2 regions of the Micromonospora rifamycinica genome follow, and region 2 is predicted to be linked to the other one. Evidence: riboswitches for the same ligand, from Rfam matches in the RefSeq annotation. Region 2 holds a riboswitch; the other holds the start of a gene.
What was found. Region 2 has a riboswitch for cobalamin ahead of bluB (5,6-dimethylbenzimidazole synthase). Riboswitches for the same ligand answer to the same signal wherever they lie in the genome.
Positions count from the first base shown of each region.

Region 1 (4,408 bases), 310 kb from region 2:
CCGCCAGGCCGTCGCCGTCGTCGAGCAGGCCGACGATCGCCGCCACCTGGTCGGCGGGTCGGACGGCCAGGTGGGTGCCGAACCGCTGCCGCACCTCGGCCGACAGCGCCGCCTGCCGGACCGGATCCTCCTGGACCTGCCGGTTCCCGCCGCCCAGTACCCGCCCGAGCCATCTCATCTCGCCTCGTCTCCGCCGCCGTCACCGACCGCAGCCATGCTAGTGCGCCCCGGTGTCAGGGGTAGCGGACGCCGGTCAACTCCTCGACCACCGTCCAGAGCCGAGGGCCGACGGCGGGGTCGGCGGCCTCCCGGCTGCACCGGACCTCGGTGACCGGACCCCAGGTCTGGAAGAACCGGGCCGGGCCGAAGAACTGGCCACCCCGTACCGCCGGGTCGGTGGCGGCCCGCAGCTGGGGCAGCGCGCCCTGCTCGACGGGCTGGGTGGCCAGCAGGCTGAGCCGGGCCAGCACCCGGCCGCGCCGGCCCTGGTGGGACCAGGCCCGCGGGGTCAGGTTGGTGCGGGTGACACCGGGGTGGGCCAGCACGCTGAGCACCGGCGACCCGGTGGCCCGCAGCCGGCGGTCCAGCTCGACCCCGAAGACGGTGGTGGCGAGCTTGGACCGGCCGTACGCGGTGGAGCCCGAGTAGCCGCGCTCGATCATCAGGTCGGTGAAGTCCAGGTGTGCCCTGCGGTGGACGATCGAGCTGAGGCTGACCACCCGGGCCGCCCGCGCCGCGGCCAGGTTGCCCAGCAGCAGGCCGGTCAGCGCGAAGTGGCCCAGCAGGTTGGTGGCGAGGTGCAGCTCATGGCCGTCGGCGCTGGTGCGGCGCGGGCCGAGCAGTACCGCGCCGGCGTTGTTGACCAGCAGGTCGATCCTCGGGTGGTCGGCGGCCAGGGCCGCCGCGAACGCCCGCACCGAGGCCAGTGAGGCGAGGTCCAACTCGCGTACCTCGACGTCGCCGCCGATCTGCTGGGCGGCCCGCCGGCCGGCGGCGGTGTCACGGACGGCGAGCACCACCCGCGCGCCCCGGCGGGCCAGCGCGGTGGCGGTGACCAGGCCGAGGCCGGAGTTCGCGCCGGTCACGACGGCGGTGCGGCCGTGCTGGTCGGGGATGTGGTCGGCGGTCCAGGTCATCTGCTGCTCCCTGACGGTCGGATGGGGTCACCGACGCTACGGCCCGGCCGGGCGGGACCGGTCGTACCCGGTTGCCTAGGTCCCGCAGACCTACCCGCGCCGGTCCGGGCCGCGTCACACTGGCGACATGACCCATCCGTACGCCCGCGAGCTCGGTGACTTCCTGCGCGCCCGGCGCGGCCGGCTGCACCCCCGCGACGTCGGCCTGGAGCCGGGCGGACGACGCCGGGTCACCGGGCTGCGCCGCGAGGAGCTGGCGCTGCTGGCCGGGTTGAGCACCGACTACTACCAGCGGATGGAGCAGGGCCGCGAGGTTCGCCCCTCCGACGACGTGCTGGACGCGCTCGCCGCCGCGCTCGGCCTCGACGCCGGGGAACGCCGCCACCTGTTCACCCTGGCCCGGGCCGCCCGCCGGCCGGTGCCGGCCCGGGTGGACCACGGCCCGGAGCGGGTGCCGGAGAGTACCCGGCGGCTGCTGCGGGTGATGGACACCCCGGCGGTGGTGCTCGGCCGCCATCTGGACCTGCTCGCCTGGAACCCGTGGGCGGTGGCGCTGCTCGGCGACCCGGACGGCTACCCGCCGGACCGGCTCAACATGCTGCTGCTGATGTTCGACGAGGCGGCGACCCGGACGCGGCGGTGCGCGGCCTGGGAGCGGCAGGCGCTGGACTACATCGGCATGTTGCGGGCCGCGGTCGCCACCGACCCCACCCACCCCCGGGCCACCGCGATCGTCGGTGAGCTGAGCATCCGCAGCGCCGAGTTCCGCCGGCTGTGGTCCCGGCACGACGTCCGCGAGTCGGTCAGCGGCACCAAGACCTTCCAGGTCCCCGGGGTCGGCGACATACTCCTGGACTGGGACACCTATCCGCTGCCCGGCAGCCCCGGCCCGGTCATGCTGGTCTTCACCGCCGAGCCCGGCAGCGCCGACGCGGACGCGCTGCGGTTGCTGGCGTCACTGCGGGCCACCGCGCGGTCGGGTGAGAGTTATCCGACACGCCCCCGCGACATCTAGTGTTGCCTCTCCCCCAGCTACGCCATATATGGTGTGCCACGCAGCTGGTTCGGCCGGGCCCGGTGGTCCGGTCGAGGCAACAGGGAACCCGGTGTAAATCCGGGACTGCCCCGCAGCGGTGAGTGGGAACGACCGCCGTCATCGAGCACTGGACCGCGAGGTCTGGGAAGCGACGGCCAGTAGGCGACCGGTGGACCCCGGTCCGGCCCGCGAGTCCGAAGACCTGCCAGCGCGCCGTGCGCTGCCGCGCGCGGCGGCCTGAGGTCGCGCGGGACGACCGACGCCAGGTTCCGGGTCGGCCGTCGCGCCGCGCCCGTTGGCGTTCTCCCGCGTCCGATGGTCATCGGTGACGGCGAGGAGAGGTCATGACGGTCGTACAGGAGAGTCCCCCGCCCGGTGCCGGCGAGGTGGAGCCGCGCCGGCCGGTGATGCGGGTACGCCGGCCCGACGGCGGCACCGAGCCGGTGGACGTCGACCGGATCGTCACGGCCGTCGCCCGGTGGGCCGCCGACCTGGACGAGGTGGATCCGCTGCGGGTGGCCACCGCGACGGTCAACGGTCTCTACGACGGGGCGACCACGGCCGAGGTGGACAGGCTGTCGATCCAGACGGCGGCGGAGCTGATCGGCACGGAGCCGCAGTACTCCCGGCTCGCGGCGCGGCTGCTGGTCGGGTTCGTGGAGAAGGAGGTGCGCGGGCAGTCGGTGACGAGTTTCAGCGAGTCCGTCCGGTACGCCCACGGCCTCGGCCTGATCGCCGACGACACGGCCGCGTTCGTGGCCCGGCACGCACGGCAACTCGACGACGCCGTCGACCCGGACGGTGACCTGCGGTTCGAGTACTTCGGGCTGCGCACGGTGGCCGACCGGTACCTGCTGCGGCACCCCGAGTCGCGGCTGGTGGTGGAGACGCCGCAGCACTGGCTGCTGCGGGTGGCCTGCGGGCTGTCCGGGACGCCGGACGAGGCGGTCGGGTTCTACCGGCTGATGTCGTCGCTGGCCTACCTGCCGAGTTCCCCGACGTTGTTCAACTCGGGCACCCGGCACACCCAGATGTCGTCGTGTTTCCTGGTCGACTCGCCCCGCGACGAGCTGGACTCGATCTACGAGCGGTACCACCAGGTGGCGAAGCTGTCGAAGTTCTCCGGCGGCATCGGCATCTCCTTCACGCGGGTACGTGGCCGGGGCGCGTTGATCCGGGGCACCAACGGCCGGTCGAACGGGATCGTGCCGTTCCTGAAGACCCTCGACGCCGGGGTCGCGGCGGTCAACCAGGGCGGCCGGCGCAAGGGCGCCGCCTGCGTCTACCTGGAACCGTGGCACCCGGACGTCGAGGAGTTCCTGGAGCTGCGGGACAACACCGGCGAGGAGGCCCGGCGCACCCACAACCTCAACCTGGCCAACTGGATCCCCGACGAGTTCATGCGCCGGGTCGAGGCCGACGCCGAGTGGTCGCTGATCGACCCGTCGGACGCCCCGGAGCTGCCCGACCTGTACGGCGAGGCGTTCGACGCGGCGTACCGGGTCGCCGAGAAGAAGGCGGTCCGCACGGTGAAGGCCCGGGACCTGTACGGGCGGATGATGCGGACCCTGGCGCAGACCGGCAACGGGTGGATGACGTTCAAGGACCCGGCGAACCGGCTGTCCAACCAGACCGGCGTCCCGGGCAACACGATCCACCTGTCCAACCTGTGCACCGAGATCCTGGAGGTCAACAGCGACACCGAGACGGCGGTCTGCAACCTGGGCTCGGTCAACCTCGGCGCGCACCTGACCGGCGGCGGCGTCGACTGGGAGAAGCTACGCGCCACGGTGCGGACGGCGGTGGTGTTCCTGGACCGGGTGATCGACGTCAACTACTACCCGGCCGAGCAGGCGGCGGCGTCGAATCCGCGCTGGCGGCCGGTCGGGCTGGGGTTGATGGGCCTGCAGGACGCGTTGTTCGCGCTGCGGCTGCCGTTCGACTCGGCCGGGGCCCGGGAGCTGTCCACCCGGGTGCAGGAGGAGATCTTCCTGACCGCGCTGGAGACGTCGACCGACCTCGCCGAACGGTTCGGCGCGCACCCGGCGTACCCGCAGACCCGGGCGGCCCGGGGTGACCTGCACCCGGACCTGTGGGGTGTGGAGCCCGCCCAGGCCGGGCGGTGGGCCGCGCTGCGTACCCGGATCGCGGCGCACGGCCTGCGCAACTCGCTGCTGGTCGCGATCGCCCCGACCGCCACCATCGCGTCGATCGCCGGCTGCTACGAGTGCATCGA
Region 1 covers NZ_LT607752.1:1,654,855-1,659,262, forward strand. The annotation lists gene GA0070623_RS06830 (hypothetical protein) at 1-178, opposite strand, end outside; gene GA0070623_RS06835 (oxidoreductase) at 234-1,136, opposite strand; gene GA0070623_RS31355 (helix-turn-helix transcriptional regulator) at 1,264-2,151, shown strand; cobalamin riboswitch at 2,180-2,396, shown strand; gene GA0070623_RS06845 (ribonucleoside-diphosphate reductase subunit alpha) at 2,517-4,408, shown strand, end outside.
Region 1: another riboswitch for cobalamin. It lies ahead of GA0070623_RS06845 (ribonucleoside-diphosphate reductase subunit alpha); the one in region 2 lies ahead of bluB (5,6-dimethylbenzimidazole synthase).

Region 2 (4,408 bases):
TGAAGAAGGCGTGCGTCTCGTCGTCCGCGATCCCCTCCTCGTGGTCGACACAACCGTCCAGGGTGACGTTGAGGCTGAAGGTCAGGATTCCCATGGCCGGCGAGTCTAGTGTCCCGACGTCGTCGGTCCGGGCACGATCGGCACCTCGGACCCGTGTCGGGGCACTGTCAGTGTGGAGACGCCGTGGCCGCAGCCCCGCCACGCGCCATCATCCGTAGCGCGAGAGTGGCCATGAGCCGCGCGGGCACCATGCACATCAGGACGGTGGCCACCTTGTTGCGGCCCCCGTCGACCACGGCCGGTCCGGTCCCCTCCAGCGCGGCGAGCACCGTGCGCGCAACCTGAGCGGGCTGACGCTTGTCACGGCCCGGCCGAGGGTTCATCGGCGTCTGGGTCTGCCCGGGACTCACCGCCACCACCCTGACGCCGCTGGCCCGGGTCTCGGCCCACAAAGCCCGGGTGAACGAGAGGACGTAGGCCTTCGAGGCCGCGTAGGCCGCCATGACCGGCGCCGGCGTGTAGGCGCCGGTGCTGGCGATGTTGACCACCGAGCCGTGTCCGCGGTGGACCATGCCGGCGACGAGGAGGGTGGTCAGCTCGGTCAGGGCACCGACGTTGAGGTCCACCAGTTGACGCAACCTGGTGGGGTCGCTGTCCGCCACCATCGCCCGCGAGCCCACGGCGGCGTTGTTGACCAGCACCTCCACCTCGACCCCCGCCTCGCGCACGATCTCCATCAGGTGGCGGGGAGCGCCGGGTCGGTCGAGGGCGAGCGCGACGCTCAGCACGGTGACGCCGTGCCGCTCACGCAGGTCGGCGGCGGTCCTCTCCAACTGCCCGGCGTCACGGGCGACCAGCACCAGGTTCGCCCCACGGCCGGCGAACTCGTCCGCGATCGCCGCGCCGATGCCGCTCGACCCGCCCGTGACGAGGACGTAGCGGTCCTTCATGTCGGATGCGGTTGTCATGCCGCTCACGCTAGACACTGACATCAGTGTCAAGGTCAAGATGCGCCGGGAGGTGCCCGTCGCTACACGGGACCTGGGGGAACGTGGTGAGCGGGTGCGGCCGTGCCCCGGGACGGCACGGCCAGGTCGGCGGGAGAGGCGGCACCGGACAGGTAGCTGTCCAGCATCGCCCGTCGCTGTCCGATCAGACGCTCCTGCTGGGCCAGCCGGTCACGGATCTGCCGGACCCGTTCGTACAGTGCGGAGCAGTCGCCGGTGGGGTGCCGGCCGCTGGAGCACGGGAGGATCTCCCGGATGACCTCCGACGGTACTCCGGCACCGTAGAGATCCTGGATGAAGGCGACCCGGAGCACCGCCTGCTCGTCGTACTCCCGGTATCCGTTGCCGAGGCGGACGGCGGTCAGGAGGCCCTGCTGCTCGTAGTAGCGCAGCGACCGGGCGCTCACGCCGGTGCGCCTGGCGAGTTCACCGATCCGCATCCGACCCCCCGGTCAACCCTGACATCCGTGTGAACGTCAAATCTAGCGCTGGCCACGCGACCCGTGCCGAGCTCCGTCTCCGGAGCCGTGACCGCTGTGCCGGGGCGTGGTCGACCTGTGTCGTCGAGGCGGGTTAGCATCGCCGACGGCACGATCGTGCGAGGTGCCCCGCGGGTGCGGGGAGAATCGGGAAGCCGGTGTGAATCCGGCACGGGCCCGCCGCGGTGACCGGGGAGCGACCGTCCAGGCGCGAGGAGCGCAGCCACTGGCCGTACGGCTGGGAAGGCGGACGGGTCGGCGTCGATCCGGGAGTCCGAAGACCGGCCTCGCGTCGACCGCCCACCCACCGGGGTGGGCCGAGCGCAGCGGGAGCCTGCCTGTGGAACTCTATGACGCCATTCATCGCCGCCGGGACGTCCGGGCGCAGTTCACCGGGGAGCCGGTGCCGGCCGACACCCTGCACCGGGTTCTCGACGCCGCTCATGCCGCACCCAGCGTCGGCTATTCGCAGCCGTGGGACTTCATCCTGGTGCGGGATCCGGCCGTCCGTCGCCGGTTCCACCGGCACGTACAGGCCGAGCGGGCGGCGTTCGCGGCCAGTCTGGACGGCGCGGCGGCCGAGCGGTTCGCCGGAATCAGGATCGACGGGGTGCTGGAGTCGACGCTGTCGATCGTGGTGACCTATGACCCCGGGCGCGGGGGTCCGGCCGTGCTCGGGCGGCACACCATCGCCGACGCCGGTCTGTACTCGGTCTGTCTGGCCATCCAGAACCTCTGGCTCGCCGCAACCGCCGAGGGGTGGGGTGTCGGGTGGGTGTCCTTCTACCGGGAGCCGTTCCTCGCCGAACTGCTGGGGGTGCCGGCCGGTATCCGGCCGGTGGCCTGGCTCTGCGTCGGCCCGGTCACCCACCTGGAGGCGGTGCCCGACCTGGAACGGCACGGGTGGCGGCGGCGCAGGCCCCTCGCCGAGGCGGTGCACCACGACCGTTGGCGGCAGCGGGTGGCTGATGGACCGAACAGCTAATCCAGGTACGCCTATGCGGCGGCTACCCTGGTGTAGCAGTGAGTTACTTCTCGATCACCGTGGGAGGAGTTTCCTGCGTACCACCGTCAAGGTTCTGGCCGCCTCCGCCCTTGCCACCGTGAGCCTCGCCGCTGCCGGGGCCGCCCCGGCCCTCGCCGCCGCCCCGGCGCCGTTCTGCGAGTCCGGCGCCTCGCAGTTCCTCTGCGACGCCAGCAGCACCGGCACGACGACCTGGAGCATCACCTGGTACTCCGGCAGCGTCGGCACCTTCACCACCGCCGGTCCGACCCTCTTCGCCGCCTGCCCGGCCAGCAACCTCGGGCACCCCGTGCGGGCCAGCTACAGCTACTACGACGGCAGCACCACCCAGTACAGCGGCACCACCCGGTTCATCTGCCGCAGCGGCCCCTGGCAGTGAGCCGTCCGGCGTACGCACGACTCACGCGTACGCCGGACAGGTTCCGGTACTCCAGGCCGCCGGAGTCACGGCGGCCGTCTCCACGGGACTGATCCGGCATGGCGTCGCGCGACCGAACGACGCCGTGCCGGAGGCTCCGCGGAATCCCTCGCCGCGACGGTCTGTCACGGGGTGTCCGGAGGTGACGTAGCGGACGTTCGTCGCCCGGTACCGTACGGGCGTGGGTAAGACCACGGTGCTCGATGAGTTGCGCCGCCGGGGTTTCCGCACCGTCGACACGGACTACGGTGGCCGGGAGCTGCCCGACGGGACCTGGGACGAGCACCGGATGAGCGGGTTGCTCGCTCGGCATCGCGAGTTGGTCGTGTCCGGGACGGTGGACAACCAGGTCCGCTTCTACCATCGCTTCCAGCACATCGTCCTGCTCAGCGCACCGTTGGAGGTCCTCCTCCGACGGGTCGCCCACCGGAGCAACCCGTATGGGAGGATGCCTGAGCAGCGCGCGGAGATCGCCCGGTACGTGCACACCGTGGAGCCGCTGCTGCGACGTGGCGCCACCGTGGAACTCGACGGCCGTCGGGAGGTTTCCGAGCTGGCCGATGCGGTCGAAAGCCTGGTCAGAGAAGCCGGACCGGGCTGCTCCTCAGCTGTCGTGACCAGTTCGCCCTGTCGCCGTGCATGTTCCGGTCGTAGTGACTCAGGCAGGCGTGTGCCAGTGCCCACTCGAACCCCTCGCGGGTGATCTCGATGGCCAGCACCCGCTCCTGTCCGGGCTTGGTGGCCCATCCGCAGCGGTACATCATCCACAGGAAGGACGGCTTGATCCACGTCATCCGGTCCCGCTTGAAGGGGGCCACGAAACGACCGGCCGACACCGACGGCAGGGCGATCTGCGGCGGGTACGCCTGGTAGACGGTGATGGTCGCAGCCGAGTAGCGAGCACGGATCTGACGTACGGGAGCGGACACCCGCCGATCCTCGACGACCAGGACCCGACCGGTCCACCGGATTCCGGTCCCTGCGACCGCGAGCGGGCCGATCTGAGCCGAGCCACGTCGAGCTGAGCCCGGCCGAGCCGAGCCGGCCGGACCGGCCCGTCGCCTCGACCGACCGCAGTGTCCGCACATGCCGCAGGAGGAGTGGCGCAGCTGTCTCCGGGGTGGCTCAGGCTGTCGACGAGTACTCGGCGTGCAGTGTGGCGTACGGCCGCCGTTGGTGGGGAGGGCAACGGTTCACGCCCATACCGATCTCGGCGCAGCAGTGTGTCTCCGGGGCGCGGTGTGCGGGACACTCCTCGGCCAGGGCACGGACCTGGTCGGCCTCCAGCTCGAACGCCTCGCGGCTGCCGGTGAGCACCAACGTGTCGGCGGCGACGTCCCACCGAAGATGATCACGAAACCCGTGGTGCCGGGCCTTCCGGTAGTCGCCGATCGACCGCGACGGCCATGCGCGGTCGGACAGCACGACGGTGTGCGGCCTGCCGGCCCCGAGCCGGGAGCGGACCTGCTTCCATCGTGAC
Region 2 covers NZ_LT607752.1:1,965,092-1,969,499, reverse strand. The annotation lists gene GA0070623_RS08040 (dihydrofolate reductase family protein) at 1-94, opposite strand, end outside; gene GA0070623_RS08035 (SDR family NAD(P)-dependent oxidoreductase) at 168-968, opposite strand; gene GA0070623_RS08030 (MerR family transcriptional regulator) at 1,031-1,447, opposite strand; cobalamin riboswitch at 1,592-1,790, shown strand; gene bluB (5,6-dimethylbenzimidazole synthase) at 1,827-2,471, shown strand; gene GA0070623_RS08020 (hypothetical protein) at 2,590-2,889, shown strand; partial or broken gene GA0070623_RS08010 (DUF4291 family protein) at 3,513-3,857, opposite strand; gene GA0070623_RS08005 (hypothetical protein) at 4,054-4,408, opposite strand, start outside.